One region of the Rhizobium sp. ZX09 genome, then DNA from elsewhere that is predicted to be linked to it. Evidence: predicted binding sites of a transcription regulator. Region 1 holds the regulator's gene; each other region holds the start of a gene.
What was found. The regulator LexA, encoded in region 1, represses DNA repair genes until DNA is damaged. The targets are predictions, from matches to a motif close to TGTTCNNNNTGTGTTCNG.
Positions count from the first base shown of each region.

Region 1 (10,869 bases):
CTGATGCCGTTCGGGCTCGACGCGCCATTCCTGAAGGTCATGGGCCATGGCATGGCGCTGGTCATAGAGGTCGCGGACGAAGTCGCCTCCTGGGGTGGCAGCGCTGCGACCGGACGTCCGCATGGCTGGTTCATCGGCATCGCCTCGGCTGGCTTCCTGCTGCTGACCCTGCTGCGCAGCCGCCTTGCGCTTTTGGGCATTCCGCCTTTGCTGCTTGCCTTCGGCCTCTCGGCAGCGACATCTCAGCGCGATCTGCCCGATCTCCTCGTTCATGAAGACGGTTCTCTGGTCGCGCTTCTGGACGAGAACAAGGTTTACGCCACAAAAACCCGGCCGCATGGCTTCATCTATGACCAGTGGCAGAGGGCGCTGCTGCTTCCGGAGAAACCGCTCGCGCCCGTTATCCTCAGAAAAGACGTTCCAACCGCGTCCGGCATCGCACTCACCAGGAAATCAAAGCTCACGCGGGACGAAATAAAGGCTGTGGGACGAGACATGGCGGCTGCGTTGAAGGATGCAGCGCCTGGAATTTTTACATGCAAGTCAGGTCGCTGGTGCGTGGCGCGTGCGGAAAGCGGCGAATGGATCATCGTACTGGAAGACGGCCGCCTCGCCGGAAAAGCATGTGACATTGCCGACATCGTCATTGTTTCCCGCAGAACGTCGTTTGCACAGTGTCGCTCGGGCGCGTTACTCCTCAACCGCGACATATTGCGGCGCATCGGTTCCGTGGAGATAGACTTCGCGAGGAGCGATCAGCCCGGCGTTGTCGGTCGGCTACGGGCGTCGACCGCGGGCGCAAACCGCCCGTGGAGTGAACATCGATATTATGACTGGAAAACCGGACGTTTCGACCGGGAATTGCCTGAAACGATCACCCGTCTGCTGGCGGCGTCGCAATGATCGCCACCAGCGAGGATCGTCAGGCCTTTGCGCGTAGATCCATCGTCAATTCGCCAATTCCGGCGATCTCCTCTTCATGTGCCGCGTCACGCCAGGTCTCCTTCAGTCCCGCCTCATACCATTCGCGCATGGACGGCAGAGCGAGCAGTCGCTCAAAATAGGCTTTTGCCGCAGGAGAAAGGTCTGCGCCATACGTCTGGAAACGGAATGCCACAGGGCAGTAGAAGGCATCCACCGCCGTGAACTTCTGACCGGCGAGATAGGGACCGCCGAAATTCGACAGGCCCTCGCTCCACACCGCATCGACACGCTTTATATCCGCCGCAAGCCCGGCATCGCTGACGTTCGGTCTGACACGAACGCCAACGGACATGGGGTAGAGATTGCGAAGGGACGAAAATCCCGCATGCATTTCGCTTGCTGCCGACCGCGACCAGGCTCTCGCATGCTTGTCGCTTGCCCATACCCCTTGATGACGTTCGGCAAGATATTCGGCGATCGAGAGTGACTCCCAAATCGTCACGCCATCATCGACGAGGCAAGGCACCTTGCCAGTTGGGGAAAAGGTGGAGAATGACACGCCTTCACCAAACGGGACGAGTTTCTCCTCGAAGGCGATACCGAGCGTGCGCATCAGGACCCATGGCCTCAGCGACCAGGAGGAGTAATTCTTGTTGGCGATATAAAGATCGTACATTGCGGGTCTCCTGACTGTGAAGCGGGTTTTTATACCAGCGGCCCGGCCCGGAATATCGCAAAGAATCCATCGCTCCCATAACGCCAATTGATGGGTGGGGCGCCATCCCTGCCGACGTCCTCTGGCAAAGCCGCCTTCGCCGCCATTAAAAAGAAAAGGCGCATCACTCGAGTGGAATGACGCGCCGTTCATCTTGAAGGCATGGTTTATCGCTCATCGACCGCTCCGGCCTTATCCGGACCGGCAGCAGCATCAATGATACCGGCGGATCAGCCCTACCAGCTTGCCCTGGATTTTAACCCGATCAGGTCCGAAAATGCGGGTCTCATAGGCAGGGTTTGCGGCTTCAAGTGCGATCGAGGCACCTTTGCGACGGAAGCGCTTCAGCGTCGCTTCCTCGTCATCCACCAGCGCCACGATGATATCGCCGGGATTGGCGGTGTTGCCGTTGCGAATGATGACGGTATCGCCATCGAAGATGCCGGCCTCAATCATCGAGTCGCCCTTGACCTCAAGCGCGTAATGTTCACCCGAGCCAAGCATGTCCACCGGAACCGCCACGTCATGCGTATTGTTCTGAATGGCTGAGATCGGCACACCGGCAGCGATCCGGCCCATGACGGGCACGGTTGCCGCGCCTGCTATATCGTTCGCAGGCGCCTTGGGAGCAGGGGCGGGCTCGGGCATCTTGGGCTTGCCGAGACTGCCTTCAATAACGCTCGGCGAGAAGCCCCGTTGCGGCCTCGAGCCGGGCACATAGGCCTCCGGCAGCTTGATCACTTCAAGCGCTCGCGCCCTGTTAGGTAGCCGGCGAATGAACCCGCGCTCTTCCAGGGCAGTGATCAGCCGGTGGATGCCGGATTTGGAGGCAAGATCGAGTGCGTCCTTCATTTCATCGAAGGAGGGCGGCACGCCGGACTCTTTCATTCTTTCATGAATGAAGAGAAGCAATTCCTGCTGTTTGCGCGTGAGCATGAGGAAAACACCCTTGAGAATCGTCGTTGAAGTCGCGAAACAAATACAGAACGAACACTATATGTTCCATATGTGTTCCGCAATCCCCTAAAATTTCGTGAACTTGGGGCGAGAAAACAAAACGGGAATCGCACCCCAAGAACCCCGGTAGATAAGCCGCAAGATTTGTTCGTTTCTATTGGGTTTTTGCCCAAAAATGGGGGGCAATCGCTGTATCGACAAACCTCCGTAATGCGTCGTTCTCGCGCAGCAGCTAAGTGGCTGATTACTAGGAATATATTGAGGTCCTTCTTACGATTGAATGCTCTGCGATGTCGTGATTAGGAAGCTTATTGGAACCCCAGCTTCTTTTGTCTGTCTTCGCTGGCCGAGAATACGATCAGGAGACGGGCCTATCCCACTATCGTTCACGCGCCTACGATCCCTCGACCGGCCGCTTCCTGCAGGAATATCCGATCTGGTTCGAAGCCGGTGACCTTAACATCTATCGCTATGTCTGGAATTCGCCTGCTAACTGGACTGATCCGAGTGGAATGGCGGCAGCAGGACAATATGCGAGTACACTCGCTGTGCCAGTTGCACTGGTGGGTGGTACGATTGCTACACAACGCATGCTATCCACACCCTTGCCGATGCGCTGAACACAGCGATGCAACTGGATATGCAGATTGTTGGGGAAGTGGTTGTGGTGTTTTGGCGCGATCGATCCCGCCGGATGATAAATCACCTGGTCTCCCTCCATCTTGGGATGATCCGTGTGCCGCCCAAATGAAATAATGCATGATGAAATCGCTTGCGGACCAAAAAGGGACTGTATCGGGGAAAAGCAGAAGCGTATACTGTGAGCAAGTCTGGATATATTTGGCCAGGGGCTGTTCCTGTCGAACGCAAGATGCGCTCATACCAATATTGGACATTTCGAATATGAACCAAAGAATGGGAAAACTAGAGATTTATATTTCTAGCGAAATCGAAAAAATTTTGGTCGATGAGAGAATTTGTAGCTCAGCAGATTTTCTAGTGTTGTTCTCTCAGCTTAAAGATGCGTTTCCTTCTGCAGTTGAATATGAAATGTCGAAATTGACGAACTTGATGGAATTTTTACGTCGGCGGCGCGATCCACTACTTCTTTTGCATGCAATGGAAATATTCAATGAGATATTCATGCGAAAAGACGCTGGCACAATTCTGTTGTTCGAACGATGGATCGATTTGCGGACATTATTCGTCGACTTTCACCCTGGACATCAGTTCCCCCTTGACAGTCATTTCGGATATTTTCTCTCGCATAAAAAAGAATTGAAATACTATTCTAAAATAGTCGAAAGTTTGTCTGGTGTTGTTTGACTTGTTTGCTGCACGAGTTCGAATATGACGTCAACGGCAACCTGATCCGCAAAACCGTCAAGGCGAGCGAATTGAGCTGGCGTTATGGCTATTCCGCTTACGACGAGCTTGTTCTGGTAAGCCGATAGGGCTCGGCCTCAACCGGGGCGACAGTTGAGTTGACGGTGAGCTATCGTTACGATGCGCTGGGTCGTCGGGTGTGGGAGCGACGACAGGATGCGAGCGGAACGGAAACATCATTCAGGAGCTTCCTGTATGACGGCTAACATGTTGCGGCCGAAGCTGACGTTGATGGCGCAGGTGTTGCAAGCGAACCGCGTCGATACAGTCATACCGATAGCGTAGACGATCTTGCCGGCATCACACTGGCTGCCGGAGCGGGTGGGGTTCCGTCTTCCACGGCAACCGCGACCGGCGCGAATGCTCCGTCGGCATCTTCTTATTACGTCCATGCCGGCCATTTCGGCTCGGTTCGGGCTGCGACGGACGATGCCGGATCAGTTGTGAACGAATATAGCTACGACAGCTATGGTCAGCCTGAAACGGCAGTCGAAACAGTGCCACAACCGTTCCGTTCACCGGTCGGGAGTACGACCCGGAGACGGGCTATCCAAGAGGGTCGGCCTAGACAAAGCGGCCTTCTTCGGATCGCAATGGCGATGTCGATTATAGTGCAAATCGATTCCAATTGGAAATATTACCGGGAATAGCTATTTGGGCGGATTATGTTTCAAAGACTGCAGTTTGGTGACGTCGCGGAATTCAGTTCTTTTCTCACCCACTTATCAATTTCTTCTTTAGAGTATCCAAGTAGTAATCCTATAATTCGATCAATACCCTCATCAGGGCGTTGAATATTGTCCTGTTGGGCAACCAAGGCTGTCTTTAAAGCGGGAATGCGCCAAGCTTCCTCTGGAAGACTGTAGAAAATGTAAGTCATGCTAAAGCGAGGGTGCTCGGGATTTAGAAGTGTAAATTCCTCCATTAGGATCGATCCCTCATCAACGTATGGCTGGAAGTTATCGATGGGTATTAGGTCCTTATCGCCTACCGACTCAATATAGTAGAACATTGAGAGGGGTTTTTTCCCCTCTCGCATTAGCCTCAATTCATGGCCAATGATCTCTTTCATTTTAATTCCAATCAATTAGGAATTGTTGGTGCTAATCTGGAAAATGGCCATTCTCCGATTCGGCAGAGGCATTGATAGCAGACATTCGGATATTCTGGATTTATCCCCGGAGGACGATCTCGTGCTCCACATTCATAGCCATTGACACCGGGGCAATATAGGATCGTCCCCCGTTTCGATTTTTTTAGCGCCCGTCCGGATCTACGCCCATCTAAGGTGAATTAGTTACATAGGTCCACCTATTTGGTCCATCGGGCGTCCCAGGAGGATCGGCCTGGAGATAGCGGCCTGTCGTCGGATCGTAGTGGCGATGCCAATTGTAGTGCAAACCGGATTCCAGTTGAAACCATTGCCCCGGAAGCGTTGATCGAGCGTGGCCGATCCCAGGATTGTGTATGCCTCCCCATAAGGCAGGTAGGTCGCGCGCCAGACTAAATTTCTTGCGCTGTCGGTCATCATGATGGGACGTTCGAGATGATCGGTATGAACCTGGTAGATTGTAGCTGCTTCCGTACCGGCATCTGCAATCACTGCCAAAGGTCTCTCGTCAAGCCAGATACACTCCCGTCCCAGCGCGCCGTTGCCGTCATATTCCGCGATGATGTTGCCGCTGAAGTCGTAAATATAGTGAAGTGTGGTGGCGCGCGAAAATACAAACGCCTGATATCGGTCAGATGCACAGTGGCCAACAGCCGACCTTGCGTTTTCCGCCTTTAACCGGCGCTATACACCTGAAGTCACTGGCCATCCAAAAACGGTCGCGGCCGATCTCGCCAACAATCCGCAGGCGGATGAAAACTGGTAAACCGTCCGCATTCAGGTGAAGCCGAAGGACTGGTGAAACCCGGTAACCTCAGCCCACTGCCGATACCGGCATCGACGCGCAGGCCGGTCATTTGCATTCCCGGCGCTCTTCGTGCTTTTGTCAGCTTCAATACCCGGCATCTGCGCCGGGGCGCGTCAAAAAGGCAAGTTTTATGGCTGACAGGCATCGCATCGATCATCTCGTTCTGCCCGTTCGGGACCTTGCGGTAGCGGCCGCGCGGCTCAAGGTCCTTGGCTTTACGGTCGCGCCACAGGCTCTCCATCCTTTCGGCACGGAGAATGCCTGTGTGTTCTTCAGGGATGGCACCTATCTGGAGCCTCTGACAATTGCTGACCGGGTCAGCTATACTGCGTCGGTCGAGAGAGGCGATGTTTTCACCGGCAGGGACCAGGCATTCCGGCGATCGTACGGACAGGAAGGTTTTTCTGCCCTTGTGGCCTCCACCGCTGACGTTCGTGCCGATCACCGGAGCTTCGTGGCGTCTTGCGTATCGGCCGGCGAGGTCTTTGAATTTTCGCGGCCCATGCAAATGCCGGACGGCTCGTCAGGCGAGGCGGCGTTCCGGCTTGCTTTCGCGGCAAGCGGATCTGCTGCGGATTTCTTCCTCTTCAGTTGTCAGCGCCTGCAGGCACTGCCGGGGGACCGCGCTGCACTGGAACGTCACCAGAACGGAGTTCTGGGCCTTCGCGAGATCGTGCTGTGTTCCGGTAAGCAGAGTGACACCCACTTGATCGGAACGGTTTTCGGCTGCAACGGCGTTGTGTCTCCGGATGGTGATGTCGTTTTCGAAACCGGCAATGCGAGGGTGAGGCTGAGTGAAAGACCCGCCCTTTCTGGCGTTGACCCGAAGGCTTCGGGAAAAAGCGGTGAGGGTCTGCGCGGCATGGGCGTCGTCTTTTCCGTTGACGATCTTGCCGTGACAGCGACGGTACTTGCTGCTAATGGCGTGTCCAGCGCAGAAGCGGGCGGCCGTCTAGTGGTGCCCGCAGCACCCGGACAGGGCGTCGATTTCGCCTTCGAGGAAAAAAGATGAGCGTCACGAACAATCTCAAAGTCACCGCCGGCCAGGGCGCCAGCAAGGTTTCCTTTTGCAATAGCGAGCGTTTTTCACTGATCGCCGGCCCCTGCCAGATGGAAAGCCGGGAGCACGCCTTCATGATTGCTGGTGTTCTGAAGGAGCTTTGTGACGGACTCGGAATCGGCCTCGTTTACAAGTCATCCTTCGACAAGGCGAACCGCACCTCGCTTTCCGGCAAGCGTGGCATCGGTCTGGACAGTGCCATGCAGGTCTTTGCCGATCTCAAGAAGGAATTCGGCTTTCCGGTCCTGACCGACATTCACACCGAAGAACAGTGCGCCATCGTTTCCGAAGTGGTGGATGTGTTGCAGATCCCGGCCTTCCTCAGCCGTCAGACCGATCTTCTCGTTGCCGCCGCAAAAACCGGCCGTGTCATCAATGTCAAGAAAGGCCAGTTCCTGGCGCCATGGGACATGAAGAACGTGCTCGCCAAACTGAATGAAAGCGGCAACCCCAATGTGCTGCTGTGCGAACGCGGCGCGTCCTTCGGCTACAATACGCTGGTCTCCGACATGCGTTCTCTGCCAATCATGGCATCGCTCGGCGCACCTGTTGTCTTCGACGCCACCCATTCCGTGCAGCAGCCGGGCGGGCAGGGCGGTTCCACCGGCGGTCAGCGGGAATTTGTAGAAACGCTGTCTCGCGCAGCTGTCGCCGTTGGTGTCGCAGGCCTCTTCATCGAGACGCATGAGGACCCGGACAATGCACCTTCTGACGGCCCGAACATGGTTCACCTGAAGGATATGCCGAAACTGCTCGAAAAGCTGCTGGCCTTCGACGCCATCGCGAAAGCTTGAGCGGCGGGCGCGGCGCCGTGCCAATCGATTTTAAATGGCGGTGGTTCCCTTTCTACGGCCTGCCGTCATTGTAATTTCTTCGCCATCGTCTAAGACAGGCGACGGAAAATATCTGTTCCATTCCCAAGGGAGAGACCATGACTGCCATTACCGATATCATCGCGCGCGAAATCCTCGACAGCCGCGGCAACCCGACCGTTGAAGTCGATGTGTACCTCGAAGACGGCTCCATGGGCCGTGCAGCCGTTCCGTCGGGCGCCTCCACCGGCGCGCATGAAGCGGTTGAGCTGCGTGATGGCGGCAAGCGTTATCTCGGCAAGGGCGTGGAAAAGGCCGTTGAAGCCGTCAACACGGAAATCTTCGACGCCATTGGCGGTTTCGATGCTGAAAACCAGATCCAGATCGACCAGATGATGATCGCGCTGGACGGCACCCCGAACAAGTCGCGCATTGGCGCCAACGCCATTCTCGGCGTGTCGCTCGCCATCGCCAAGGCCGCTGCCGAAGCCTCCGGCCTGCCGCTCTACCGTTATGTCGGCGGCCCGAACGCGCATCTCCTGCCGGTTCCGATGATGAACATCATCAATGGCGGCGCACATGCCGACAACCCGATCGACTTCCAGGAATTCATGATCCTGCCAGTTGGCGCGGAAAACATCCGCGAAGCCGTGCGCATGGGCTCGGAAGTGTTCCACACGCTGAAAAAAGAACTGTCTGCGCAGGGCCACAACACCAATGTCGGCGATGAAGGCGGTTTCGCCCCTGGCCTCGAAAGCGCGCCTGCTGCGCTTGATTTCATCATGAAGTCGATCGAGAAAGCCGGCTACCGTCCGGGCGAAGACATGTATGTCGGCCTCGACTGTGCATCGACCGAATTCTTCAAGAACGGCAAATACGTTCTCGAGGGCGAAGGCCGCACGCTGGAATCGGGTGCGATGGCTGAATACCTCGCTGACCTCGTTGCCAAGTATCCGATCATTTCCATCGAAGACGGCATGGCTGAAGACGACTGGGACGGCTGGAAGACATTGACTGATCTCATCGGCAACAAGTGCCAGTTGGTTGGCGACGATCTCTTCGTTACCAACTCCGCGCGTCTTCGTGACGGTATCAAGATGGGCGTTGCAAACTCCATCCTCGTCAAGGTCAACCAGATCGGTTCGCTCTCCGAGACGCTGGATGCAGTGGAAACCGCCCACAAGGCTGGCTACACCGCCGTCATGTCGCACCGTTCTGGCGAGACCGAAGATTCGACCATCGCCGATCTCGCAGTTGCCACGAACTGCGGTCAGATCAAGACCGGCTCGCTTGCCCGTTCCGACCGGCTCGCAAAGTACAACCAGCTGATCCGTATCGAGGAAATGCTCGGCCCTCAGGCTGCTTACGCCGGCCGTTCAATCCTGCGCGGTTGATTTGCGTTCGGGTTTCCGAGCCCGCTGTCTTGCGGGCTCGTTTAAGCTGCGAGTGGTATGGTCCGCACTCCGTCACCCCGGACCTGATCCGGGGTCCAGCGCGATCAAGTCCTTGATCGCGAAAGACTCTTCTCACAGCGCAGACGCGCTGTGGCTGGATGCCGGATCAGGTCCGGCATGACGAGTGTTCTTTTAGCGTCTTTGCCAATCCAGCCCGCCCTCCGGCGGGCTTTTTCATGCCCATTTGCCAATCGCCTGTTAAGGTCAACGGATAGTTAAACAATCCACTCTAGTCTCAGACTCACGTTACGCGTTTTGAGGCATCTCTCCGGCATGTGGACCAGGCATCATAAAAAGAGACGATTCGGTCGGCTGATCGTTCCAGCTATAACCATCGCTTTTCTTTCCTACTTCGGTTATCATTCGATCCATGGCGATTTCGGTCTTCAGGCAACGGAGCGGCTGGAGCGGCAGCGTATTACTCGGACGGCGGAGCTTGCAAAGCTGACACAGGCGCGCGTGGCGCTGGAGCGTCAGGTGGAACTGTTGAGTGACGGTTCGCTTGAACGGGACATGATCGACGAGATTTCCCGGTACCAGCTGAATATGTCCCGAACGGACGAAATCGTCATCATGAACACATATTTCTGATTAACCGAGATTAGGTTAATTCAACATTTTTGATTTATTCACAGCATCTTAGCGTGAATATGTGCCATGCGTTTAAAGCATTGCTGCATGGCGCTTTCTTGCATATGGTACGCGCCACTCTATCCATTCAAACGGCAACTCAGGGAGGGATGAATGGCGCCGCGAAAATCAGCGACCGTATCCGGCCGCAAGACAACGGCAAAGTCCGCAACCGAATTCACCGGCAAGAACAGCCCCGACTTCTCGAAGGAAGAAGAGCTTCACGCCTATCGTGAGATGCTTCTGATCCGCCGTTTTGAAGAAAAGGCCGGCCAGCTCTATGGCATGGGCTTCATCGGTGGTTTCTGTCACCTCTACATCGGCCAGGAAGCTGTCGTCGTTGGCATGCAGATGGCCCAGAAAGAGGGCGACCAGGTCATCACCGCCTATCGCGACCATGGTCACATGCTCGCCTGCGGCATGAGCGCCCGTGGGGTCATGGCCGAACTGACCGGACGCAAGGGCGGTCTGTCGAAAGGCAAGGGCGGCTCCATGCACATGTTCTCGAAAGAGAAGCATTTTTATGGCGGTCACGGCATCGTCGGCGCCCAGGTGTCGCTCGGCACCGGCCTCGCATTCGCCAACCGCTATCGCGGTAACGACAACGTCTCCGTGACCTACTTCGGTGACGGCGCGGCGAACCAGGGCCAGGTCTATGAGAGCTTCAACATGGCCGCTCTCTGGAAGTTGCCGATCATCTATATCGTCGAAAACAACCGTTATGCCATGGGCACCTCGACCGCCCGCGCCACCGCCCAGTCGAACTATTCGCTGCGTGGCCAGTCCTTCGGCATTCCCGGCATTCAGGTGGATGGCATGGATGTGCGCGCCGTCAAGGCCGCAGCTGATCAGGCGCTGGAACATTGCCGTTCCGGCAAGGGTCCGATCATTCTGGAAATGCTGACCTACCGTTACCGCGGTCACTCCATGTCCGATCCGGCGAAATACCGTTCCAAGGACGAAGTGCAGAAGATGCGTTCGGAACACGATCCGATCGAGCAGGTGAAAGCAC
Region 1 covers NZ_CP031363.1:1,070,985-1,081,853, forward strand. Annotated here, with positions in the region: gene BTN45_RS05210 (ComEC/Rec2 family competence protein) at 1-903, shown strand, start outside; gene BTN45_RS05215 (glutathione S-transferase family protein) at 923-1,600, opposite strand; gene lexA (transcriptional repressor LexA) at 1,853-2,575, opposite strand; gene BTN45_RS05225 (RHS repeat-associated core domain-containing protein) at 2,926-3,216, shown strand; gene BTN45_RS05230 (hypothetical protein) at 3,500-3,922, shown strand; gene BTN45_RS26620 (hypothetical protein) at 3,928-4,050, shown strand; gene BTN45_RS05235 (hypothetical protein) at 4,653-5,054, opposite strand; gene BTN45_RS05245 (VOC family protein) at 6,032-6,913, shown strand; gene kdsA (3-deoxy-8-phosphooctulonate synthase) at 6,910-7,755, shown strand; gene eno (phosphopyruvate hydratase) at 7,893-9,167, shown strand; gene BTN45_RS05260 (septum formation initiator family protein) at 9,501-9,818, shown strand; gene pdhA (pyruvate dehydrogenase (acetyl-transferring) E1 component subunit alpha) at 9,972-10,869, shown strand, end outside.

Region 2 (10,869 bases), 850 kb from region 1:
CTTGCCGACTTCGCCGGAGGCCGCGCGCATGAGGGCGGCGGTCGTCGCCGCCAGATTTTCCGCATAGGGGCGGAGCGCAAGGGCTGCTTCCGTCGGCATCAAGCCGTGCGGCGAGCGGATGAACAGAGGAAAGCCGACGGCCTCTTCCAGCGCGCCGATATGACGTCCCGCCGTCGGCTGGGTGATGCCAAGCTCGCGGGCGGCGGCGGACAGCGAACCGTCGCTCAGCACGCTAAGGAAGGTGCGATAAAAATCCCAGCTGATGTCGCGGTTCTTGCTCATAAAATTTTGTATAGCCGATCCACTGATTTCGATAATTTCGTATATCGCGAAACGCGACGATACTCCATCCCAGAACAAGGAGTACGGCGATGATATATGAAAACAACGCAGATTCAGCAGAGAATGATCGGCCACTGGCGCTGGTTCTGGGCGTGAATGGGGGTGTCGGCGGCCAGGTCTCCCGTATGCTGCAGCAACGGGGATGGCGCGTGAGGGCGATGACGCGGCGGAAGGCGGCCTCCCACATCACTGGCGATGTCGAGTTCGTGGTGGGTGACGCCATGAGCGGACAGGACGTCTTGAAGGCGGCACAAGGTGTTCGGCTGATCGTCCATGCGGTTAATCCTCCCGGATACCGCGATTGGGAGAAGCAGGTATTGCCGATGCTGGACAACACGATCGCGGCTGCTGAAAGCTGTGGGGCGAGGATTGTTTTCCCGGGGACCATCTATAATTTCGGCTCTGACGCCTTTCCGCTGCTGAGCGAGGAGAGCCCGCAAAAGCCCTTTACCCGCAAGGGCGCATTGCGTGTGGAGATGGAGCGGCGGCTTAAACTGGCTTCAATGCGCGGCGTGCCGGTGCTGATCGTCCGGGCGGGCGACTTCTTTGGGCCATATGCGAGAAACAACTGGTTTTCGCAGATGCTGGTGCGACCCGGCAGGCCGGTTCGCAGCGTGCAGAACCCTTCCGCCCGCCATGCAGGACACCAATGGGCTTATCTGCCTGACGTGGCGGAAACCGTTGGCCGACTGCTCGACCGTGCAGACGAGCTTCCGGCCTTTGCCGTCTATCACATGGAAGGTTTCTGGGATTTCGACGGGCTGCAACTGATTGAAGCGATCGAGCGGGTTGTGGGCCATCCGGTCAAGCGGCGACGTTTATCCTGGACAGGCATCAAACTGGTTGCGCCGTTCGTTCCGCTGTTCCGCGAAGTGCTGGAAATGCAATATCTCTGGCAGATGCCGATCAGGATGAGCAATCGTAAGCTGACAGATTTCCTTGGAAGTGAGCCGAAGACACCTATCGACATTGCGGTGGCGACCACTTTGGCGGGTCTCGGTTGCCTTGACGAGAGGCCGCGGCCGTCGAACCTTGCGCATCCGGCCGACGCCGAAGGCAGGGCGTGATGGGCGCGGTTGCGAACGGAATGTCGACCAGGCGTCGCGCCTTTGCCGTGATTTCGGCAAGCGTGCCCGTGCTGATCTTCGCTCAGGTGCTGCTGGCCGGGCTGTCGATCTATTACGATGGATCGCTGCTGTCGCTGCACAAGGGGCTCGGCCTTCTGATCGCCGTTCCGATCCTGTCGCTGGCGGTCCTCGCTTTGCGATACGAGGACCTGCGGCCCAATCTTGGCCGCTCGCTGGTGCTGCTTGCTATCTATTGTCTGCAGGTGGCGCTGATGAGCATCGGTCGGGAAACGGGCAATGGGTTGTTGCAGGCGCTGCATCTGCCCAATGCCTTCGTAATGGGCGCCTTTTCCGATTTTGCCGCGCGGCAGGCGAGAAGCGCGCAATAAACGAAAACGCCGCATCGCTTTTCAACGATGCGGCGTCTTTTTCATTGCTATTGGGCGAGGGCCGGATAGTCGGTGTAACCTTCGGCGCCGCCGCCATAGAAGGTCGGCTGGTTTGGTTCATTCAGCGGCGCGTCGTTTTTCAGGCGGCGCACCAGATCAGGATTGGCGATGAAGGCCTTCCCGAAAGCAACGGCATCAACCTTGCCACTTTCCACGGCTTCGATGGCGCTCTGCCTATCGTAACCATTGTTGGCGATCCACAGGCCCTTGCCGCCGGCATTACGATAAGCCGACTTGAAGGACGCGTAATCGAAAGGCTTGTCGCCCTGCTTGAAATCGCGTGGACCGCCCGTCGCACCTTCTACGACATGGATGAAGGCGAGATTGCGCTTGCCCAGCTGCTCAACCACGTAATTATAGAGCGGTTGCGGATCAGCCTCGAAAATATCGTTGGCAGGGGTAACTGGCGAGAGGCGGATGCCGGTGCGGCCGGCGCCGATCTCTTCCGCCACCGCGTCGACGACTTCCAGCAGGAAGCGAGCGCGGTTTTCGATGGAGCCACCGTAATCATCCGTGCGCTGGTTGGTGCTGGATTTCAGGAACTGCTCGATCAGGTAACCATTGGCGGCATGGATTTCGACGCCGTCGAAACCGGCCTCCAGTGCCGCGCGCGCGCCGCTGCGGTAATCCTCGAGGATGAGGCCGATATCGTCGATGGTGAGGGCACGGGGCTCGGAGGTTTCGGCAAAGGCACCGGTGCCGTCATCATTGATGATATAGGTCTTCGATTTGGCGGTGATGGCCGAGGGGGCGACCGGCTGGCCACCATGCGGCTGCAGCGAGGTGTGGGAAATTCGGCCCACATGCCAGATTTGGGCAACGATCTTGCCGCCCGCCGAATGAACGCCGTCGGTGATCTTTTTCCAGCCTTCAATCGCTTCCCGCTTATAAAGACCGGGAACATCGGCGTAACCCTGGCCCTGCTGGGAAATGGGCGTGCCTTCAGTGACGATCAGGCCGGCTGTCGCCCGCTGCTCGTAATAGGTGGCGTTGAGATTGTTGGGAATGGCGCCCGGGGAGCGATTGCGGGTGAGAGGGGCCATGACGATGCGGTTGGCGAGTGCGATATCGCCGGCCTGTGCCGGTTCGAAAAGACTGGTCATGCGACTTCACTTTCTGGTCGGTTGGCGAAATTGCGCGGCAGGCGCGCTATCCTGATATGGGTGCCGGTGCGAAACCGTGTCGCGGTTCCCGTCCGGCACCCCGGGGCTCAAAGCTTGGGAGGCTCAGAGATTGGTTTGCAGATAATTGCGGAAAGCATCGATGGTTTCCTCGTTGCGCTCAAAAAACACCCATTGCCCCACCTTCTTCGACCTTATCAGGCCCGCCGCCTGCAGTACCGCAAGATGCGAGGAGACGGTGGATTGCGACAGGCCGCTGATCTGAAACTGGTTGGCGCAAACACCCATGCTGAGCGGATGCTCCTGACAGAAGTGACTTTCCGGAGACTTCAGCCATTCCAGAAATTTCAGCCGTGCGGGGTGCGAAAGGGCTTTGAGGACTTCCTCCGGGTTCATTGGGGTTTCTTCAATATCTGACATACCCGATATTTATATCGACCATTATCGATATACAATTCACGTCTCTGTGAGGACTGCACGGGCGCGGTGGCATCGGCAAAAAAAAAGGCCGCTGGATATTTCCGCGGCCTGATAAGTTTGAAGGTCAAAACCTCCAGAGGGGAACAGCTGTCGCGTGCCTGAGCGAGCGTGACAGCCAACCAAGATATGGTGGGAGCGACAATGCAAAACAAGGTTGCATCATCCGATATTTCGCCAATTTGGAGAAAATTCTTGCGGGTAAAAAAAGAGGGCCGCCGGATGTATCCAGGGCCCTTTAAGTGTGAAGGTCAAAAACCTCCAGAGGGGAACAGCTGATGCGGTGGAACTGGGAGGAAAAGCCACCGTGTGCATCAGCTGAGAGCGATATGGTGCTTTTTTGTGCACGAAACAATTCTTTTTTGTGCAGGTCAGGCATGCGTCGGGTGCAGGCCTCAATATTTCAGGTATATTTTATGTGCAAAGCTGGCGAAGGGCGACTGGTCGCCCTTCCATTAATTCCCCTGTAGCTCCTTGAAAAATAACGTCTATTTCAGCCGTTCAGCTATTTAAACGTCAGAAATTCCAGTTGCGCGCCTTGGCGACGATAAAATCGCGGAAGGCCTTCAGCTTTGCAGCATTTTTCATCTCGTCCGGATAGCAGAAATAGGTGTCGAATGACGGAATGTCGGCCGCGAGCGATAACTGGATGAGGCCGGGGTCCCGGCCGACAATGTAATCCGGCAAGCAGGCGATACCTATTCCCAGCAGGCAGGCACGCTTGATCGAGGTCTGGCTGTTGATCTGCAGATGCGGGGTGCGGGTATTGTCGGAAGACCGCCCCGCATTTTCGAGCCAGTTGACATCTAGCAGGTAGTTCGGCGCGGGTTCGCCAAACGAGATGATGCGATGGTTGTCCAGATCCTCAACCGACTGGGGCTCGCCATGGCGATTGATGTAAGACGGCGCGGCATAGACGTGCATGTGCACCGTGAACAGCTTGCGCTGGATGAGGTCCGATTGCTGGGGCTGGCGCAGGCGAATGGCGCAATCTGCGTGGCGCATGTTCACATCCAGCTCCTCATTGTCGAGGATGAGCTGGATCGACATTTCCGGATAGAGCTGCAGGAATTCCTGCACCTTGTCCGTCAGCCAGCCCTGACCGAGGCCCACCGTCGTCGTGACGCGCAGCTTGCCGCTCGGCTTTTCCGTCGTTTCGGTGAGCTGCATCTTCACCGTTTCGAGCTTCAGCAGCACATCGTGAGCGGTGCGATAGAGCAGTTCGCCCTGTTCGGTAAGAATCAGGCCGCGGGCGTGGCGATGAAACAGCTTGACGCCGACATCCTGCTCCAGCGCGCTGACCTGGCGGCTGATGGCCGACTGGGACAAATGCAGCTTGTCGGCAGCATGGGTGAAAGACCCTGCTTCGGCTGCGGCATGAAATATGCGCAGTTTATCCCAGTCCAATGGCATTGCCATGCCTATCCTGCCTTTCAGTTATTCCGCTGCGACAGCAAGCGGTTGATGCGCGGTGAGATAACGTTCCGCTTCCAGCGCGGCCATGCAGCCCATGCCGGCGGCGGTGATTGCCTGACGGTAGATGTCGTCGGTGACGTCGCCGGCCGCGAAAATGCCTTCCACGTCGGTGGCGGTGGAATCGGGAGCGGTCCACATATAACCGTTGTCCTTCAGCTTCACCTTGCCCTTGAAGAGCTCCACGGCAGGCGCGTGACCAATGGCGACGAAGACGCCGTCAATGGGCCTTTCGCTGATCGCGCCGGTTTTGGTGTCGCGCAGCTTGACGCCGGAAACGGAGGGCGGCATCGGCGGTTTTGCGGGCGCGCCGGTAATTTCGGCAACTTCCGTGTTCCAGAGGATATTGACGTTGTCCTTGGCAAAGAGCCGTTCCTGAAGGATTTTTTCCGAACGGAAGCTGTCGCGTCTGTGCACGACCGTTACCGACCTGGCGATATGGGCGAGATAAAGCGCCTCTTCCACGGCGGAATTGCCGCCGCCCACCACGATCACATCCTTGTTGCGATAGAAGAAACCATCGCAGGTGGCACAGGCGGAAACGCCGAAGCCCTGGAAATGTTGCTCGCTCTCGATGCCGAGCCACTTGGCCTTGGCGCCGGTGGCGATGATCAGCGTGTCGGCGGTCCACACCTGGCCAGAATCGGTCTTCACGACGAACGGGCGAACGCTGGTTTCAACTTCGGTCACCAGGTCACTGACGATTTCCGCGCCGACATGCGTCGCCTGCTTCAGCATCTGGTCCATCAGCCACGGGCCCTGGATAGGATCTGCAAAGCCCGGGTAATTCTCGACATCGGTGGTGATCATCAGCTGACCGCCCTGTTCCATGCCGGCGATCAGCACCGGCTTCAGCATTGCGCGCGCCGCGTAGATCGCCGCCGTGTAGCCTGCGGGACCGGAGCCGATGATCAATACCTTGGTATGGCGGGCAGACATGGGAAATTTCCTTCTCAATAGCAGGGTCTTCAGCGAGGGCCTTCCAGCCGCGGCAGGGCGTACGGGCCATAACCCCTTCGTTGGCGGGTATTTAAGGTTGTCTAGTGCCTTTATTCAAGGGCAGCCTTGCGTTACCAACAAGGCAGTTGTGGATGCACGCGCAATTTTGTGACCGGCTGGCGGCATATTGTTGCGAATCCCGCGCCGAATAGTACAAGGAAGTTCTACAGCTTAACGAGGTACTCCTCCGTGACCAGCGTCGAACTCGATGCCATCGATCTGAAAATCCTGCGCGAATTGCAGCGCGACGGGCGCATGACCAATGTGGAACTGGCCGAAAGGGTCGGTATCTCGGCTCCTCCGTGCCTGAGGCGTGTCCGCAAGCTCGAGGAGGCGGGGGTGATCGAGGGTTATCACGCCATGTTGAACGCGCCGAAGCTCGGTTTTGATCTCGTTGCCTTCTGCATGATAGGTCTCAAGCGCCAGTCGGACAGCAATCTGAAGGCCTTTGCCGCGGCGACGGCCGGGTGGCCTCTCGTGCGCCAGGCCTGGATGGTATCCGGCGAAAGCGACTTCCTGTTACATTGCGTCGCAAGAAACCTGACGGAATTTCAGGACTTCGTCATCGAGGTTCTGACTGCGGATGAGAATGTCGATACGGTGCGCACCATGCTGACCATCCGTCAGGTCAAGCGCGTCGGTCTCGTGGAAATCTGATTTTCCGGCTTGCGACGCATTACCCCCGCCGCAACGCCTCATAGACTTCGCCAAGACTGGCCGCTTCTTTTTCCAGCGGAAAAGTGCTGCGCACATGCGCAAGTCCGGTACTCGCATGGACTTTGGCCATGGCGGGATCGGCGAGATAGGTCTTTATTGCATCCCTCAGTGATGCATAGTCGCCCGCTTCAACAACCGCCCCGGTCTCGCCCGTGACGATCATTTCCTCGTAGGCACCGGCATTGCTGGCGACGACGGCCGTTTCCGAGGCCATTGCTTCAAGCGGAGTCAGCCCGAAACCCTCGTTGCGCGAAGGCGCGACATAGAGCGTCAGCCGCCTGTACCACGGCTTGATGTCATCAACTTCACCCTGAAACACGATACGATCTGCGAGGCCGGCGGCGTTGACATCTGCTTCAAGGGCTTCGGCAAAAGCCTTGTGTTCCGCCGTCACGCGGCCTGAAACCACAGCTGTCCATTGCTGATAGGCGGGCAGAAGTTCGATCATGGCACGCACGAAAAGATCGGTGCCCTTCTGGTGGCGGACCCGCCCGAAGCAGCCGATCAGATATTGTCCCGGCAAGCCGGTCGCGGCTATCGTGTCCTCAGGACCGGTTGCCGGATGGAAAAGTTCGGTATCCACGCCATGCATGACAACGCGATGGGGCACTTCAAGAAATGAGCCTGAGCGGATGTTGGTGGCCACCACGGCATCCATCCTGGAGATCAGGAAACGGGTATAGGCGGAATGCCGCCTCTGCGCGGCCGAGGTGAAGAGAAGCTTCACCTTCATGCGCAGCACATCACGCATGAAAATTCCCGGCAACATTTCGAGGTTGCGGCGGGCATGCCAGATGCGCGGGCCGCCAAACGGGCCGCCTTGCCAGAGCCGCCACAGGTCGCGGAAACGCACATGCGGCAGATGCGGCGGCAGGCCGGGGCCGATGGTGGCGACCTTCTGTCCCAGCCGGTTCTGCACCGGTATCAGCTGAACGATGGTGGAGGTGACGCCGGAGAGCCTGCGTTTGAAATTCGGCGCAAGCACCTGCACATCTTTCAGGCTGACGTGGGACAAGATGGGCTTCCGTCTTTGCGGCTGGTTCAGGGGAGCAAGAGGTCAAAAGCAATGCGCCCGCTGGGGGGCGCATTGCATGGGGTAATCAGCCCCACTGAACCGCGAGGATCTCGTAGCCCTTGGCGCCGCCAGGAGCGTTGACTTCGATGCTGTCGCCAACTTCCTTGCCGATCAGGGCGCGGGCAATCGGCGAAGAGATGGAAATACGGCCGGCCTTTACGTCGGCTTCCTGGTCGCCGACGATCTGATACGTCTTTTCCTCATCGCTGTCTTCGTCAACCAGCTTCACGGTGGCGCCGAACTTGATCTTCGAACCCGACATCTTGGAAAGGTCGATGACTTCAGCGCGCGCCGTCAGATCTTCGAGTTCCGTGATGCGGCCCTCGTTATGGCTCTGCGCTTCCTTGGCAGCATGGTACTCGGCGTTTTCCGAAAGGTCGCCATGGGCGCGCGCTTCCGCAATCGCCTCGATGATGCGGGGGCGTTCCTCCTGCTGGCGCCAGCGAAGCTCCTCCTGAAGCTTGACGAATCCACCCTGGGTCATCGGTACTTTTTCTACCATTTTTTTATCCTTCGCATTCCGGTCGCTTTACCTGCAGACACAAAAAGAAACAGGTTCCGGAGGGGAACTCCGGAACCATGCCAAAATCATAACTGAGCGGACTATATCAGAAGACGACAGCGAAATGCCAGCAAATTTGAGGCATCAATATTTCTTTGTCTTTCCAATGACTTGAATATCCTGATTGACAATCCTCAAGAGAACATATAGTGAACGTTATTATGAAGAAGTCAATCAGGCAACGGCTGGCCATTCTCTCTGACGCCGCGAAATACGACGCCTCCTGCGCATCGAGCGGGACGGCGAAACGGAACTCTGCAGCCTCAGGCGGATTGGGCTCGACAGAAGGGTCTGGCATCTGTCATGCCTATGCGCCGGATGGGCGCTGCATATCGCTCCTGAAAATCCTGCTCACCAATTTCTGCATCTATGATTGCGCCTATTGCATCAACCGTTCTTCCAGCAATGTGGAACGGGCGCGGTTTACCGCAGAAGAGGTGGTGTGGCTGACGCTCGAATTTTACCGGCGCAACTATATCGAAGGGTTGTTCTTGTCCTCGGGTATCATCCGTTCTTCCGATCACACGATGGAGGAGATGGTGCGGGTGGCGCGTGAACTGCGGGTCACCCATGGCTTTCGTGGATACATCCACCTCAAATCCATCCCGGAAGCGTCTCCGAAATTGATTGAAGAGGCGGGGCTTTATGCGGATCGGTTGTCGATCAATATCGAGTTGCCCACCGATAGCGGCATCGGCCGTTTTGCGCCGGAAAAGCAGCCCGCCAATATTCGCCGCTCTATGGCCGATATCCGCCTGAAAATCGAGGAGGCGGGCGAGCCTACCGTCAGAACGCGAAAAACCAAGCGTTTTGCGCCCGCCGGACAGAGCACGCAGATGATCGTGGGCGCCGACGGTGCCGATGACAGCACCATTCTTTCCACCAGCGCGCGGCTCTATGGAAGCTATGGTCTGCGGCGCGTCTATTATTCGGCGTTCAGCCCAATTCCGGATTCGTCGAAGAACCTGCCACTCATCAAGCCGCCGCTGATGCGCGAACACCGCCTCTATCAGGCGGACTGGCTTTATCGTTTTTACGGTTTCGATATCGGCGAGATAACCGCTATCGGCGGAAACGGCATGCTGGATCTTGACATCGACCCGAAGCTTGCCTGGGCATTAAAGCATCGCGATCAGTTTCCGGTAAACGTCAATGCGGCGGATCGCGAAATGTTGCTGCGTGTACCCGGTTTCGGCACCAAGACGGTCGCCTCGATTCTCTCGTCGCGGAAGTTCCGCAGCCTGCGGCTGGAAGATATCGCCCGCTTCGGCGTTTCTCTCAAAAAGGTGAAGGCCTTTATCGTCGCGGAGGGATGGACACCGGGCAAGCTGATCGAACGGCCGGATCTGCGCGCGATGTTTGCGCCGCAGCCTGAACAATTGTCGTTGTTGTGATGTATGGCCCGGTGCTGGAGGGGCGGGGGGATTTCACCGAGTGGCGCGATGCTGCGCGCGCGGCGCTTGCGGCCAATATACCGCCGGAGAAGATCGACTGGCGGCTGCAGGATGACGGGTTTGGGCTTCTCGACTTTTCCGGTGCGCCATTGCCAACGGAGGGCGGCGCCCCGGTTTCCGTACCTGCCGCATTCGTCGCGCTGGCGCAGGCTGTCATCTGCCACAGCGATCCCGGCCGTTTCGCGCTGCTCTACAGGCTATTGTGGCGGCTGAAACGGGATCGGGCCCTGCTGCAGTTCAAGTCCGATCCGGATGTTTCCGATGTGCGGCTGCTCGAAAAGTCTGTCCGTCGCGATTATCACAAGATGACGGCCTTCGTGCGTTTTAAGGAGCTGCCATTGCCGCAAGGGCAGGGCGGGCGACGACGGTTCGTGGCGTGGTTCGAACCGGACCATTTCATCATCGAACGTACGGCTCCGTTTTTTCAACGTCGCTTCACCGACATGGACTGGTTGATTGTCTCGCCGAAGGGCAGCGCCAGATGGGACGGAAACCTGCTGCAGTCATCACGGGAGGCTGCCGCCAAGCCTGATCTCAAGGATGAAACGGACGATCTCTGGCGAACCTATTACGCCAATATTTTCAACCCGGCCCGCTTGAAGATCAAGGCCATGACAGCGGAGATGCCGAAGAAATACTGGAAGAATCTGCCGGAAGCCGAGCTCATCCCTGACCTGATTCTGGGCGCGGAGGCGCGGGTGCTGGAGATGGCGGCGAAGGAGGCGAGCCAACCGAAGCCGTTTCACCATCGCCTCCAGGCAGCGGCTTCCGCACGGGAAGAGCAGCGACCTTTGCCGGGTGGGACGCTTGCTTCGCTGGCGCATGAAGCGCGCCACTGCACACGGTGTGCCCTGCATTGCAAGGCGACGCAGACCGTTTTTGGCGACGGGCCGGAAAACGCGAAGATCATGGTCGTCGGCGAGCAGCCGGGCGATCATGAGGATCTGGCCGGAAAACCTTTTGTCGGCCCCGCCGGCCAGCTGTTCGACAGGACGCTCAGCGAGATCGGTGTGGACCGAGGCGGGCTTTACGTTACCAATGCCGTGAAACACTTCAAATACGAAACGCGCGGCAAACGGCGTATACATCAGCGCCCGAATGCGGGCGAGGTGGAGCAATGCCGCTGGTGGCTC
Region 2 covers NZ_CP031363.1:1,922,755-1,933,623, reverse strand. Annotated here, with positions in the region: gene BTN45_RS09705 (LysR family transcriptional regulator) at 1-282, opposite strand, end outside; gene BTN45_RS09700 (NAD-dependent epimerase/dehydratase family protein) at 372-1,409, shown strand; gene BTN45_RS09695 (DUF6220 domain-containing protein) at 1,409-1,798, shown strand; gene BTN45_RS09690 (alkene reductase) at 1,846-2,961, opposite strand; gene BTN45_RS09685 (metalloregulator ArsR/SmtB family transcription factor) at 3,085-3,375, opposite strand; gene BTN45_RS09680 (LysR family transcriptional regulator VtlR) at 3,973-4,869, opposite strand; gene trxB (thioredoxin-disulfide reductase) at 4,894-5,868, opposite strand; gene BTN45_RS09670 (Lrp/AsnC family transcriptional regulator) at 6,118-6,585, shown strand; gene BTN45_RS09665 (glycosyltransferase family 4 protein) at 6,605-7,660, opposite strand; gene greA (transcription elongation factor GreA) at 7,746-8,222, opposite strand; gene BTN45_RS09655 (putative DNA modification/repair radical SAM protein) at 8,444-9,676, shown strand; gene BTN45_RS09650 (UdgX family uracil-DNA binding protein) at 9,676-10,869, shown strand, end outside.
Region 2: a site for LexA is predicted at 8,421-8,438, ahead of BTN45_RS09655 (putative DNA modification/repair radical SAM protein). Genes of this name have one in related genera too.

Region 3 (10,869 bases), on a different replicon from region 1:
GGCGCGGAAGCCGCCGCAGCGCACGATGGCGACAAACACGTCGAAGCTGTCTAGCCGAACAGGGTCCATTGCTAAGTTTTTCTAATCAAGTTGATAAAGTTAATGCAGGTTATCAGATCAATGACGTCATGTCATGGTTCCCTGAGTTAAGGCCTGCGCTCTGGTGCACCTCTGCCCGATTGAGGGGCGAACCGAGGCAGTGCGCTCAATGAAAGAGGAAAGAAAGATGAACGCCTTCACTCTGAACAGACGTGCCATCATGCTGTCCGCGGTCGCAGGCGCGTCAAGCATGATCCTCCCAAGCTTGGGCGGCCCGGGCAATGCCCATGCCCAGACGGCTTCAGCAACGGCCGGCAATGCCGGTTTTTATCGCTTTCGGGTAGGAGAGATCAGCGCGACCGTCTTGAGCGATGGGGTGATTGGTGGTCCGCCACGCATTTACGCCAGTGATGCCCCGGAGGCCGAGCTTCAGGATGTGCTGCGACAGGCATTTCTGCCGACCGACCACATGACGCTCAATCTCAACACGCTGCTGATCGAAACCGGTGGCCGGCGGATTCTGATCGAAGCCGGCGCTGGCAAGACCATGGGTCCGAACGGTGGCCGCATCTTCGATAACCTCGCGGCAATCGGTCTCGATGCCGCTGACATTGATGTGATCGTCATCTCGCATACCCACCCCGACCATGTCGGCAACTTAAGAACTGCAGACGGTGGCAAGGCCTTCCCTCGTGCCACAGTCTTTGTCCCGAGGGCGGATTGGGACTTCTTTGTCCGCACCGATCCGGACCTATCCTACATGCCTGTCCCGGAGGATTTCCGGACACGATTTGCGGCAAACATCAAGAACAGCCTCGAACCCTTCAGGAACGATGTTGAACTATATGAGGCCGGCACCGAGATTGCGCCGGGTCTGGCGACGATCGTCGCGTCTGGCCACACACCCGGCATGGCGACCTTCCTCGTTCATTCCGGAAATGACCAGCTGCTGCTGACGGCAGACCTTGCCTATCACCCTGTCGTCAACGTCGACAGGCCTTGGGTGCCAGGCCCCGACCGCGATAAGGAAACAGCCCTTTCCTCCCGTCGTCGCATATTTGACAGGGCGGCCGCCGAGCGTATGCCGGTTCTTGGCTTTCATTATCCTTTCCCCGGTCTTGGCCGGATGCTGAAGACCGATGGCGGCTATGCCTGGGTCCCCGCCAACTGGCAGTTTTGACGTCAACAACAATCGAGCAGGAAATCTCCCATGGATCAGTCAAAGATCAATCGTCGCGGCTTTCTCGGCACGGTGGGTGCGGCGGCAACCGGACTTGCACTCGCCAGCAGCACTACCGCGCAGGCTCAAGGCACGAACGTGTCGTCGGCCGCATCTGCCTCGAACCCGGAGGTGCTGACCCGGACCTTGCCTCGCACCGGGGAACGGGTCACAGCCCTCGGTCTCGGCACCTTTCTGACATTTGATCTAAAGCCCGGGGATCGCCGCGATGCCCTGCGACAGGTCTTTGAGCGATACGTCGCTGCAGGCGGTCGCGTGGTCGACACATCGCCTCTCTACGGCTCGGCGGAGGTCAGCGTCGGTCAGTTCATGGGCGAATTTGAGGGATCGGATGAGATGTTCCTCGCCAACAAGGTCTGGTCGACAGGAGAATATCTCGGAGACGAAAGCCATGCCGTTGAAAGCTTTCGGCAATCACGCATGCGGACATGGCGTGACACGATCAACCTGATGCAATGCCACAGCATCACCAATGCGCCGGTCGTTATTCCGCTGATGAAGGCATGGAAGAAGGAAGGTCTTATACGGCATGTCGGCGTGACCCATCACGAGTCGGCGGCACAGGACCAGCTGCTGGCGATTGTTCAACGCGACGATGTCGATTTCATTCAGACGAACTACTCGATCTTCAATCGCGATGCGGAGCGACGCCTCCTTCCAGCCGCCGCCGACAAGGGCGTTGGCGTCCTCATTAATCTACCGCTGGAAAAGGCACGTTTGATGAAGGTCGTCGAGGGGCAACCGCTTCCCGGATTCGCAACCGAGTTTGGAGCGACCAGCTGGGCGCAGTTCTTTCTGAAATGGGTCATGGCACACCCCGCCGTTACGAGCGTGCTCTGCGGTACGTCAAACCCTGACCATATGAGTGACAATGTCCAGGCGATGACAGGCCCGCTTCCGGACGAGCGCATGCGTGCCCGGATGGTCGCGCATATGGAAACAATTTCCGGGTTCGGCTCCATCGGCACGATGCCATGGTACCCAGGCAAGGAGAATATGTATTCCGGCCTCATCCGCGAGGCGCAGGCCAATGCGGCGCAGCGCCTGCGGTAAAATACGCGGCCAGCTCGCCTTAGAGCATTTCGCCTCACCCTGTATTCTCGAGATAGTTTTTGGCATTCGGTGGGCCGGATGGTTTCGACCAGCCTGCCGATATATCGCTTGCGCTTGAGTTAGGATGCCCCAAAAGACCGTAAAAGAGTCACCTAACGGCTGCTACGACGGGCACAACGCGAGCTGCTGGCTCTGCCATGGTGCGGGCGGTTTGTCTAAGCGCTGCAGAAGTAACGGAGCCGGCCGCCTCCAGGTGGAACTGCGAGACGAGCTCCCGCAGCTTTCTCGCCTCGGTCGCGAGAGCAGCGGATGCCGCCGTTGACTGCTCGACCATCGCCGCGTTCTGCTGCGTCGTCTGGTCCATCGTATTGACCGCCCCATTGACTTCGGAAAGACCGGTCGACTGTTCCCGGGCCGCCGTCGCGATGGCTTCCATATGCCGGTTGATGCCGGAGATGCGCTCGCCGATTTCCTTGAGTGCCACACCAGTTTCGCGCACAAGCTTCACGCCGCCGTCGACCTCGGCGGTGGAGGTATTGATCAATGTCTTGATCTCCTTTGCCGCCGTCGCGGAACGTTGCGCCAGCTCGCGCACCTCCTGTGCAACGACCGCAAAACCCTTGCCGGCGTCGCCGGCCCGGGCAGCTTCCACGCCGGCATTCAAAGCCAGAAGATTGGTCTGGAAGGCGATCTCATCGATCACACCGATAATATTGGAAATCTGCTGCGCGGAATTCTCGATCCGCTGCATGGCTTCCTCAGCCTGGCTGACCACTGCAGCCGAGCGGGAAGCGCTCTGATCGGCCTCCGTCGCCGCACCGCGTGCCTCCTCTGTCCGTCTGCTGGCATTGGTCACATTGGCGGTGATCTCATCAAGGGCAGCAGCAGTTTCCTCCAGCGAGGCAGCCTGCTGCTCCGTTCGACGCGAGAGGTCGTTGGCACCGGATGCGATCTCCCGCGTGCCGTTGTCGATGACCGTAATGCTCTCGGAAATCGCGCTCAGCGTCCTACCCAGTTGCTTCAGTGACGTGTTGAAGTCATGCCTGAGGGCTTCGAAATCCGGAGCGAAAGGCTCATCGAGCTGGAAGGAAAGGTCACCGGAGGACAGTCTTTTGAGACCATTGGCAAGACCGGATACCGCCACCTGCAGCCGTTCTGCGGCATCGGCCTCAGCCTGCTGCTGCGCCTCGAGCCTGTCAGCTTCGGCTTGCCCGCGTGCACGCTCCGCATCCTCCTCCAGCTGCCTGTTGACGATTGCCGCCTTGCGGAAGACCTCGACAGCCGCCGCCATCGTCCCGATCTCGTCTTTCCGTCCGGTGCCCGCGCAGGTGATGTTGGTCTCACCGTCAGCCAGCCTTGTCATGTCGGCAGAGAGCGCGAGGATGGGTTTGCTCACGGTGCGGCGGAACAGGACAAAGAGCAAGATCGAAAACAATCCTGCCAGGCCGAGAAGAGCTTGCAGCACATCCTGCATGGCAGCGGCTGTCTGGGCGCTTTCGGCGGAGATAGATTCCGACACTTGCTCTATCTGGTCGCCCGTCTCCTCCATGGCGGTTTCCAAGGCTGAGAACTGCTTCATAAAATCGGGCAATGCCGCCAGGGCGACGATCGGATCCTTTTCTGCCGTACCGACGATCTTGTTCGCACTATCAATGTAGGCGAGCAAGGGTTTCTCGACCCCGGCCAGTACCGTCTGGGTGGCCGCATCCGTTGCAAGCGCTTTGTTGGCGGCAATCATTTTGAGAAATGACTCAACGTGTTCTGAAAGATCGGCCTTGACGCTGTCGAATGCGACGCCGGCCGCTGGATTGGAAGCAAGGAGAGACGCAAACACATCTGCGCGCAGGGCGTCATGCATCATGTCCGCCTGCATATGGTTGCGGAGGATCTGAGCCGATCGGGTTACGTTTTCAGAGTTGTGCGTCAGCGTCGATGCCGACCATATCCCCACCCCGGCGGTGCCCCCGGCTATTGCAAATATTGCCACGCCCGCAAAGATGATCTTCTGCTGAATGGATGCCATGACACTGTTCCCAAGGTTCGGCCTTGGAAAATAATACCCCGTTATTCTTAATTATCTGTCACAACAATTATCTACGGTGTCTCCGAGAAATCTGATGTCTCGGATGGAACAATAACATTCGCGCTGTCCTATCTTTAATTAGAGCTGTCGGCGCAAATATTCTATGGACTGCGCGTGATACAAACCTTCACTCAAAATTCCACCGGCAATGTGAAAGCCGGCCGCCTTTAAACTTTGATCGTGGAAAAGAAGAGCGCTTTCAAAGCCGCGATTTTGGCCAATGGGCCAGTTGCGTGGTTCCGACGGGGTGCCCACTTGTCTCGGCTACTTTCAAGGGCCTTGGTTTCTTCCTTCCGCATCTCGAAATGAACTGCCGCTCTAAGAGGCTCACGCCATTTCAGGTCAGTCTTTTCGCTCGCCATCAGTCGATGATGTTGTTTAATCGCTTCGCGAAACGAACAGGCCATGGAACTTTTGGTTGCTAAAATACTTTCTGATACGTTTTCCTGTGTCTCGATAGCTGCATTTGGTAGCACAGACCGCTTAGCCGTCATGTTTTGGTAACCACGATCTTCCTGAAGGGGATTTTTGCAGGGCATTCCCTAGACAATTTGCTCGTCATGCGCGTAGCTCTAGCCCGGCCGGTTTGTACGCTTGATTACACATCTTGAGAGGATGTCGAATGTCGTTCGTTGCCGAAATTTTCCGCCAATCCCCTGAAATCGCGCTCTTTTTATCTCTGGCTTTTGGCTATTGGATCGGAAAGGTCCAGTTCGGCAGGTTTCAGCTCGGAGGCGTCGCGGGCTCCCTTCTCGTAGCGGTCGTGATAAGCCAGGTGGGAGTTCAAATCGACAATGGGATCAAATCCGTTCTCTTTGCCCTCTTCATATACGCGGTCGGTTTTGAAAGCGGGCCGCAGTTTTTCCGCTCCTTGGGAAAACAATCTATACGAGAGATCATCTTGGCTGCGGTTCTTGCGATCAGCGGTCTTGCCACCGTGGTCGTGCTCGCAAAATTGACAGGCCTTGACAAGGGCATCGCCGCGGGGATTGCTGCCGGGGGACTGACACAATCGGCCATTATCGGAACGGCGAGCTCCGCTATTGAAAAACTTGGCCTTGCCGCCGATGAGACGCAGAGGCTCCAGGCGAACGTCGCGATCGGTTACGCGGTCACCTACATATTTGGTTCTTTTGGAGCGATCATCGTCTGCGTGAATATTCTTCCCTGGTTCATGAAACGGGGGATACGGGATGACGCCGTGAAAGCGGAAGCAGAGATGCTCAAGGGCGCCCGAGTATATGGCGTCGGTGAAGCACCTGCCCTTCCGGACCTCGTCGGACGGATATTCAGGGTCGAGGGTGCGGCTGGGAAAAGCATTGCCGAATTGGAAGCACTGTCGACAAAAGGGCCCATCACGATCGAACGCGTGAAACGCGGCAGCGCTCTGGTTGGCGTTGAACCCGAGCTTCGTCTGCAGAACGGTGATCTTGTGCTGATAGTCGGACGTCGTGCGGGCGTCGTCGGTATTGAAAACCTGATCGGCAGGGAGGTGGCCGCGGCGGAAGGCCTGGAACTCGTGGTCACAACGCGCGACATCGTCGTAAAAGACAGGGACTTCGCCGACCAAACCGTCGCTCGGATATTGGAGCGAAGCAAAGACCTGCGCCATGGGATCTACGTGATCCAGGTAACTCGGGCCGGTGTGAAACTGGAATTGACCAACGATACCGTTATACGTGCCGGCGACATAGTGACCGTGCACGGAGTACAGGAGGATTTACAGCGCCTCTCGAACAAAGTTGGCAACGTCATAACTCCCAGTGACAAGACAGACTTCGTATACCACGGGTTTGGTGTGGCCATCGGCCTGCTGGTTGGTCTTCTCGTGTTGAGGATCGGTTCGGTCCCACTGACGCTTGGCGCGGGCGGCGGGGCTTTGCTCGCCGGTCTCGTATTTGGCTGGTATCGCAGCCGCAATATGACGCTTGGCAACATGCCAACACCCGCATCAACTCTCCTGAGAGATCTCGGTTTGGCAGGGTTCGTGGCCGTGGTCGGCCTACAGTCAGGTCAACAAGCGGTACACACCGTCGCCGAAAGTGGTCTTTCGATATTTGCGATAGGCGTCGTTGTCACGGTGCTCCCGCTGTTGATAACAATGCTCGTCGGTCGCTACCTTCTAAAGTACGACAACGTCGCGGTTTTCGCTGGTGCTCTGAGTGGATCTCGAAGCGCCAATCCCGCCTTCGGAGAAATCCTCGATAAAGCGGGAAACTCCATTCCCACGACCCCTTTTGCCATAACGTATGCACTTGCCAACGTTTTCCTGACGTTGCTGGGCCCACTCGTGGTGGCACTCGTTTAACAGACAGGAGAGAGAAGTATGAACGATTACAGTCAGTTCGCAAAACTCAGCCCCTTCGAACTCAAAGACGAGCTCATCAAACTGGCGTCCACGAAAAAAGAAAAACAAATGCTGAACGCGGGACGCGGCAACCCGAATTTTCTGGCAACCCTGCCCCGGCGAGGCTTTTTCAGGCTCGGCCTATTCGCTGTTGCGGAATCAGAGCTTTCATACTCCTACATGGAGCAGCACCTAGGTGGCTTACCGCGCATAGAAGGCATCGAAGCGCGATTCGAACGCTTCGTCTCAGACAATCGAGACCAGGAAGGCGTCGTGTTTCTTGGTCGCGCCATAAGTTACGTGCGTGACCAGCTCGGACTTTCCGCTTCCGATTTCCTCCACGAGATGGTGGAAGGCATATTGGGCTGCAACTATCCTGTTCCGCCGCGCATGCTGCGTGTCAGTGAACAGATTGTCCGTCAGTATTTGGCGAAAGAGATGATCGGCGGACAAATATCGCCCCAGGATATAGACGTTTTTGCCACTGAGGGCGGAACGGCAGCAATGACGTATGTTTTTGACACGCTGCAGAAAAACCGTCTGATCAAAAAATCGGACAAGGTGGCTATCGGTATGCCTGTGTTCACGCCGTATATCGAGATTCCACAACTGGACGCATACGGGCTTGAAGAGGTTTCGATCAGTGCGGACCCAGAGGCTGGCTGGCAGTATCCGGACTCCGAACTCGAAAAGCTTAAAGACCCCTCGATCAAGATCTTTTTCTGCATCAACCCAAGCAACCCTCCATCGGTAAAGCTCGATCAACGGAGCCTGGAAAAGATCGCCGACATCGTCGACAATCATCGGCCAGACTTGATGATACTAACCGACGACGTCTACGGGACTTTCGCGGACGACTTCAAATCGCTGTTCTCCGTCTGCCCAAAAAACACGATCCTGGTCTACTCTTACTCGAAATACTTCGGCGCTACGGGTTGGCGGCTGGGAACCATCGCATTAAGACGGGACAACGTGATCGATCAAGCGATCAGGAACTTGCCGGAGGAAGACAAAGCGTCGCTCGACAGGCGGTATTCATCGATTGTCACAGACGTTTCCGCATTGAGGTTTATCGACCGCTTGGTTGCTGACAGCCGTACCGTGGCGCTCAATCACACCGCAGGGCTCTCAACGCCTCAGCAGGTCCAAACGGTGCTGTTTTCGTTATTCGCGCTTATGGACGAAAACGACAACTACAAGAAAACACTGAAGCGACTTATCCGGCGTAGACAGGCAGCCCTCTACGCTGAGCTCGGCCTGGACACTCCCGACGACGAAAATTCGGTCGATTATTATACCTTGCTGGATCTTGAGAAGATTTCCCGCCGGCTTTTTGGCGACGAGTTTGCAGCATGGGTCAGACACGAATTTTCGCCGAACGAGTTGCTGTTCAGAATTGCCGATGAGACCGGAATCGTTTTGCTGCCGGGACGCGGCTTTGGAACCCAGCACCCTTCTGGTCGGGCGTCGCTTGCCAATCTCAACGAGTACGAGTACGCGGCGATTGGCCGATCGCTCCGTAAGATGGCTGACGAGTACTACGCGAAATTCCAGCAAACGCATCGATAACGCGCTTCCTGCCATCGTCCAGATGGCGGGACGCCTCTGTCGCCGATCACCCTGATGATCAAAAGAGTGTAAGAGTGCTCTCGCGGATCCTCATGGTGGACAACGGCTATGTCGTGCCAATCGTGATCATGAACAGGTTCATCGGCACGCCGCCAAACTGAATCTTAACCTCACAGCATGGACACGCCATAAGGAGAGTGAATTGCACGGCACACGATCCTCGCAAATTTGTCCGCGCCTCCTGGGATGCCGCCCTGACCGATTTCGGCAATGTATGGGTTCTGAAACCCGTCGTAACCAGACGACGTCGCTTCCGTTCCGGCAACACCATTATGAGCCGAACTGCGAATGGTGACTTGGATGTCACGTCGCAAGCTGTTATGTTCTTGTTTCGTTTCTCCCAGCCAACTTGGTTGCAATGGACCTCACCACCGCCTCAGCCGTCAGAAAAATCATCCATGTCGACATGGATGCCTTCTACGCTTCGGTTGAGCAGCGCGACAATCCTGAACTGCGTGGCAAACCCCTCGCTGTTGGCGGAGCGGCTGCCCGTGGCGTCGTTGCAGCAGCAAGTTACGAGGCACGGGAATTTGGGGTGCGCTCGGCAATGCCGTCGGTCACGGCGGCTCGAAAATGCCCTGATTTGATCTTCGTGAAACCACGATTTGAAGTCTACCGCGCCGTCTCCCAGCAGATACGCGAGATTTTTGCGGAATATACGCCGCTCATCGAACCTCTGTCGCTCGACGAGGCCTATCTCGACGTCACCGAAAATCTCAAGGATATGCCAATTGCCACTGAAATCGCTCTGGAAATCCGCGCCCGGATCAAGGCGGTGACCGGGCTGAACGCTTCGGCCGGCATCTCCTATAACAAGTTCCTGGCCAAAATGGCGTCCGATCTGAACAAGCCGAACGGTCAGGCGGTGATTACGCCGAAGAACGGTCCGGCCTTTGTCGAACAGCTCGCAGTCAAGAAATTCCATGGCGTCGGCCCGGCTACGGCGGAAAAGATGCACCGGCTTGGTATCGAGACCGGAGCGGATCTGAAAGCAAAATCCCTGCCGTTTCTGGTTGAGCATTTCGGAAAGTCAGGTCCGTACTTCTATGGCATCGCCCGTGGCATCGATGAGCGGCAGGTCAGGCCGGACCGGGTGCGTAAGTCGGTCGGCGCGGAAGATACATTTACCGCGGACATCGATGACCTCAAGCTCGCAACCAGGGAACTCCGGCCACTTGCCGAAAAGGTTTGGTCCTATTGCGAGGCCAAGGGTTTCAGCGGCAAGACGGTGACCGTGAAAATCAAATATTCCGACTTCACCCAGGCGACGCGGAGCAGGACAACTGCCATCCCCTATTCGAACGCCGAAGACATTCTAGACGCGGCCAATACCCTGCTGGCCGGTGTCTATCCATTCAAACGGCCGGTCCGGCTCCTTGGGGTAACGCTGTCGTCGCTCACCAATGACAAAGAGGCTGAAGACGAGGACCAATCGCAGCTGGGCCTGGGTTTTTGATCAGAAGAATGTGCTTCGGGGCCTGAGTTGATTTAGGCGACGTGCGCGTCAGCTGGGTTGGCTTGATCGCGTCGCTGCCTCCGCAGGCAAAGCGAGGAAAGAGCAGTATCCGAGAGTCCTCGGAGCGGCGACCTTGATCGATCGCCCCCGGAGCGCCGAGGCGGCCGCTGATGGCGACCGGACGCCGGGCGGTCGTCACCACGCCACTGATGTTCATCAGCCTTCCGATGATGTCGCGAACGTCGCGACGAGCAGCCGCTTTGAACATCCAAAAACATCAATGGGTTTGGATTAAATGTTGCAATTCCAACATTAATATTGTTGGATTTGCCAATCATGATCAAAACGGGCGCGATAAATGTTGTATCATACAGATTTTCTTTCCAGGTTGGGACAAGGCCTCAAGGACCTCTCACCAGTATGGGGCGTCTCGCCGGATGCAACCCTGACGCTCCTGACGATTTCCGAGAACGCGACCTTCCGTATCGCTGATGAGACCACTGGAAGCGATCTGATCGTGCGTGTGCATCGCCCTGACTACCATACCCAAGCAGAGATACTGTCCGAGCTCGCATGGATTGATGCGCTACGGCAAGATGGGGTGGTTGTTACGCCGCGGCCAGTCACGGCAAACGACGGCAGCCTCCTTCAAGTCTTCTCGGACGGCGAAAGCCTGCGCCATGCCGTCGCCTTCGAATATATGGCGGGCAAGGAGCCAGATGCTGAGTCCGACCTTGTCCACTGGTACAGGACACTCGGTGAAATCAATGCGAAACTGCACGCCCACAGCCGCAGATGGACGCGACCGGAGAACTTCGTCCGCAAGACATGGAGCTTCAACCGAATTCTGGGGGACGGTGCCTATTGGGGTGACTGGCGTGACGCCCTCGGACTGACGCTCGGCGGCAAGTCCGTTTTAGAGAGAACGCACAAGCTGCTCGAAGCCCAGACCTCCGCCTACGGCTATGGTGAGGACCGCTTCGGCCTCGTTCATTGCGACATGCGCGCCGCCAACCTTCTGG
Region 3 covers NZ_CP031364.1:862,787-873,655, forward strand. Annotated here, with positions in the region: gene BTN45_RS18660 (LysR family transcriptional regulator) at 1-69, opposite strand, end outside; gene BTN45_RS18665 (MBL fold metallo-hydrolase) at 227-1,219, shown strand; gene BTN45_RS18670 (aldo/keto reductase) at 1,250-2,332, shown strand; gene BTN45_RS18675 (methyl-accepting chemotaxis protein) at 2,481-4,355, opposite strand; gene BTN45_RS18680 (hypothetical protein) at 4,583-4,909, opposite strand; gene aspT (aspartate-alanine antiporter) at 5,038-6,723, shown strand; gene BTN45_RS18690 (bifunctional aspartate transaminase/aspartate 4-decarboxylase) at 6,742-8,331, shown strand; gene dinB (DNA polymerase IV) at 8,750-9,847, shown strand; gene BTN45_RS18700 (hypothetical protein) at 9,981-10,142, shown strand; gene BTN45_RS18705 (phosphotransferase enzyme family protein) at 10,206-10,869, shown strand, end outside.
Region 3: a site for LexA is predicted at 8,713-8,730, ahead of dinB (DNA polymerase IV). Genes of this name have one in related genera too.